DNA from 2 places in the Kurthia sp. ISK08 genome. Region 1 is predicted to be linked to the other one. Evidence: riboswitches for the same ligand, from Rfam matches in the RefSeq annotation. Region 1 holds a riboswitch; the other holds the start of a gene.
The links. A riboswitch is a leader RNA that binds a small molecule or an ion and turns the genes downstream of it on or off. The one in region 1 is predicted to bind FMN.
Positions count from the first base shown of each region.

Region 1 (2,496 bases):
GTGACCCTTTATCCGGCGAAACAACAGAAGATATGCTAGCAAAAGCGCTGGTGAATGTTCCACAAGATCAGTTCAAAATCTTATTAGCACACCGTTCAGAATTTGGAGAAAAATACGCACAAGCTGGAATTGACCTTGCATACACAGGACATGCACATGGCGGACAAATTCGCTTACCATTTTTAGGTGGGTTAGTCGATCATGATGCCTCACTATTACCGAAACATACAGAAGGAATTGAACAAGTGGAACAGTTGCAACACGTAATTAGCCGTGGTCTAGGAAATAGTCTCTTCCCACTACGTGTCTTCAACCGCCCAGAAATCGTCGTTACAACTTTAGAATCGAAATAAGTGGACGAGTGACCCATTTTCGCCTTCGAGTGGCCCGTTTGAACGAGCGAATGTCCTAAATCAATCAGCGAGTGACCCGTTTCGCCAGTCGAATGTTCGAATTCACACGATCCCAGTCAATTTAAGTCCCTCTCGAATCACTCAAAAGCCACGTAATCATTCGTGGTCTTTTGAGTTTTTTTGTAAAAAATCTAGTTTTCTGAATAAATTAGTGGTATGGTATAGCTACAATTAAAAAAATCTTCGGGGTCGGGTGAAATTCCCAATCGACGGTGATGCGCGTTAGAGCGATAAGTCCGTGAGCTTTTCGGAGCAGGAGCTGGTGAGAATCCAGGACCGACAGTATAGTCTGGATGAGAGAAGATGCAAAAAATTTGTTTATGATGTGAAAAAATCATAGGCTTATTTGAACATACCTTTTTCATCGACCTCATGTAAATGAAGGTCTTTTTTATTGTGACAACAGAATCGTCTTCGGGGTCGGGTGAAATTCCCAATCGACGGTGATGCGCGTTAGAGCGATAAGTCCGTGAGCTTTTTGAAGCAGGAACTGGTGAGAATCCAGTGCCGACAGTATAGTCTGGATGGGAGAAGACATGTAAAAATTTGTTTATGATCCGAAAAATCATAGGCTTATTTGAACATACCTTTTTTCAGCGACCTCATGTAAATGAAGGTCTTTTTTGTTGTATCAAACTGAATAATCCTTCGGGGTCGGGTGAAATTCCCAATCGACGGTGATGCGTGTTAGAGCGATAAGTCCGTGAGCTTTTCGGAGCAGGAGCTGGTGAGAATCCAGAACCGACAGTACAGTCTGGATGGGAGAAGGATGTGTGAACAAAACTTGTTAAAAAGACGTATGTCAACAGGTTTATTTAGACATGAATTTTAATCATTCTTCCATAAAACTACCCTGAATTGTTTCATCAATCGAGGGTAGTTTTTTATTTTGGGAAAGGAGTGGTTCGTATATTTACAGGGATTGTAGAAGAAGTTGCGACAATTCAATCGATTCGACAAGCGAATGAAAATATGGTGTTGCAAATTCAAGCAGAAAAAATTTTACAAGATGCGAAACTGGGTGATTCGATTGCAGTAAATGGTGTTTGCTTAACAATTGAAAAATTAGAGCAGTACGCTTTTCATGCGACAGTTATGAAAGAAACCTTTCATACAACAACACTACATCGTCTACAGCTACGTGAAAAAGTGAATGTTGAAAGGGCTTTACAGTTGCAAGGACGATTAGGTGGACATATTGTGACAGGACATGTTGAAACAGTCGGGAAAATTCAGAGAATCTTAAAAACATCGAACGAAATTCGCTTAACGATTGAAACAGAACCGAAATTCATCAAACAGATGGTGCCAAGAGGTTCTGTGACATTGGACGGGATTAGCTTAACGATTTTTGCGTTAAACGCGCGGACATTTGAAGTTTCGCTTATTCCGCACACATATGAAACAACGATTTTGCATATGAAAAAAGTACGTGATGTCGTCAATATCGAAACGGATTACATCGGAAAATATGTACAAAGCCAAATGGCGACAATTTTAACAGAAGATTTTTTACGAAAAAATGGATTTTGAGGTGAAAGAACATGCAAGAAATAGAAGAAGCACTTCGTGTTTTACGAGCTGGTGGCATGATTATCGTGACTGATTCTGAAACACGTGAAAATGAAGGGGATCTCGTTGCATTAGCAGAAACGATTACACCTGAACAAGTAACATTCATGGCAATTGAGGGGCGTGGATTAATTTGTACACCTATTTCTGAAGAAATGGCGACACGCTTAGCATTAGCGCCGATGACAGAAGATAATACGGATAATCATGGAACAGCCTTTACAATTTCGATTGACCATATCGATACGACAACAGGTATCAGTGCTTATGATCGTGCATTAACCATTCAAGCTTTAACAAGTGAACAAACCGTAGCACAAGATTTTCGTCGTCCAGGACATGTGTTTCCGCTTATTGCAAAAGCTGGTGGTGTATTAGAACGTGATGGGCATACGGAAGCAGGAGTGGATTTGGCAAAGTTATGCGATAAAAAAGAAGCAGCAGTAATTTGTGAAATTATGGGTGATGATGGACATATGCTGACAGGTGAAAAGTTGACCGCATTTGCTAA
Region 1 is NZ_JBJXHL010000002.1:555,500-557,995, forward strand. Features, by position in the region: gene ACKVQX_RS06310 (metallophosphoesterase) at 1-353, shown strand, start outside; FMN riboswitch at 589-722, shown strand; FMN riboswitch at 820-953, shown strand; FMN riboswitch at 1,054-1,187, shown strand; gene ribE (riboflavin synthase) at 1,314-1,946, shown strand; partial or broken gene ribB (3,4-dihydroxy-2-butanone-4-phosphate synthase) at 1,958-2,496, shown strand, end outside.

Region 2 (2,496 bases), on a different contig from region 1:
TACGATTCCACTGCCACTCATTCCAATTACAGGACAAACATTTGCAATTGGTTTAGCTGTTACAATTCTAGGACTTCGTTATGGCTCACTATCTGTGTTTATTTACATATTACTAGGCGCAATTGGGATTCCAGTCTTCAGTGGTATGTCAGGTGGTCTAGGCGTTGTTGCAGGACCAACTGGTGGCTATATTATCGGCTTCTTACCAGCAGCTGTAGCAATCGGTTTATACCTTGAAAGATTCGGTTTTACAAAGGTACAAGCAATCATTGCTAATATTATCGGAATGATTGTAACACTTGCTTTCGGTACAATCTGGCTAAAATTCAGTGCTGATTTATCTTGGACTGGTGCATTTATGGGTGGTGTCTATCCATTCTTACTTGTTGGTGTGATTAAAGCCATTTTATCTGCATTAGCAGGTATTGTTGTACGAAATCGCTTATTACATGCGCAATTACTACGTGTACAACATTAAAACTCATACAAAAAGCTTTGGCATTTAAGAAAATGCCAAAGCTTTTTTATCGTTATGCTTGGAAACTTCTGCGTTCTTTCGTCATCCACTTACCCATTACATTAAATAATAGTAGGAAGACAATTGTTACAAGAACACCTTTAATAATATTGAATGGTAGCACACCCGCTACGATTGTAGCACGTAATGCAGCCCCTGTTTCAACAGGCATGTTTAAGAAGTAATTATACATTGGCATAAAGACGAAGTAATTTAATACACTCATACCTACTGCCATAGAGATTGTACCTACAACAAGACCAATTCCCAATCCTTTTTTTGTACTTAATTTTTTATAAACAAAGTACGTTGGAAGGATAAATAATAAGCCTGTTACAAAGTTTGCCATATGCCCTACAGGTACCCCCGTTGGACTACCTGTGTATACCCAGTCAATGACATTCTTTAGTAACTCGACTAAAATCCCTGCAAGTGGTCCCATAATAATCATTGCGACTAACGCTGGGATATCACCGAAATCTACCTCTAAAAAATTCGGGAATGGCGGAATTGGGAAATTAATTAAGTGTAGTAAAAATGCAATACTACTTAACATCCCAATTGCAATCATGCGACGTAACTTCTTGTTCTTCATATTCTGTTTTCTCCTTTTGTTGCGGATCACTTCAAAAAGAGGTAAGGCTGCGTGTGCTTATTTAAAATAGAAATCCCACGTAGAAGTACTTCTACGCGGGAGAATTAGGCAACATTAAATAAACGTTGTTCACTCATTTTTTTGAACACAACGCTGTACCTTCACCTTCTCCCATCCAGACTATACTGTCGGCTTTGGAGTTGCACCAAATCAACCTGTTAAGGTTCGCGGGCTGAGAAATGTTAAACACTTCATTACCGCCGGTCGGGAATTACACCCTGCCCCGAAGATGAACCGTATTTATTTTTTTTCACACATTCATCATACAAAAAAAGTCTTGAATTGTAAAGAGAAGTTTCTCTCGAATTCAAGACTTTTTCTTTATTCATTAAATTTCATCTGGTAGTGGTAGGAAGAATGTAAAGGTTGTACCTACATTTACTTCACTTTCTACTGTAATACGACCTCGATGTGCATTAATAATATTACTCGCAATAGCTAAACCTAAACCTGTGCCACCCTTACCTCTTGTTCGTGCTTTATCTGCTTTATAAAAGCGTTCAAAGACATATGCAAGGTCTTCTTTCGGAATACCAGCACCATCGTCTTGAATACGAATGCGCACTTGTCCTGCATATTGGTCTGCTAGCACCTTTACATGGCCGCCACTTGCTGTATGACGAATTGCGTTATCCACTAAATTCGTTACAACTTGTTCGATGCGGTCTTCATCAATGTGAACGCGCGCATCATCTGAGAACTCTGTTTCATAACTTACTTCGATTCCTTTTTCTTTCCCGCGCTGTACGAACTTCTGTGTCATACGTTCAAATACTTGATTAATACTTAAGTCATCAAGATATAAACGCATCTTCCCAGATTCCATACGCGCTAAATCGAGTAAATCGGTTACTAATCGGCTCATACGCTGTGATTCATCATAAATAATACGCATCATTTCATTTCGTTCTTCTTCAGATGATACAACACCATCTAAAATCGCTTCACTATATCCTTGAAGCATCGAAATCGGCGTGCGTAGTTCATGTGATACATTCGCAATAAAGTCTGAACGTAATTTATCAAGGCGGTGTTCTTCTGTCTTATCTCGTAAAACAGCTACTGCACCACGTACTGATTCAGCGCTATATAAAGGACTAATTGAAATGACATAATATGCACCATCAATTTCTAATTCTTCCTCTAGTTCTTCTTCTAAATCAAGTACATGTTCTAGCATATGATAGATAGCTATTGGCAATGGTTTTGACTGATCTTCTTTCGATAAGAACCATTTTTGTAATAACAACTCTGCTGGTGGATTACTTAACAAAATCGTACGATCACGATTAAACGTAATTACTGCATCTGTCATAGACGTTAA
Region 2 is NZ_JBJXHL010000001.1:154,809-157,304, forward strand. Features, by position in the region: gene ACKVQX_RS00735 (biotin transporter BioY) at 1-478, shown strand, start outside; gene ACKVQX_RS00740 (ECF transporter S component) at 531-1,112, opposite strand; FMN riboswitch at 1,272-1,407, opposite strand; gene ACKVQX_RS00745 (ATP-binding protein) at 1,501-2,496, opposite strand, start outside.
Region 2: linked by a shared signal. The riboswitch ahead of ACKVQX_RS00740 (ECF transporter S component) and the one ahead of ribE (riboflavin synthase) in region 1 are both predicted to bind FMN.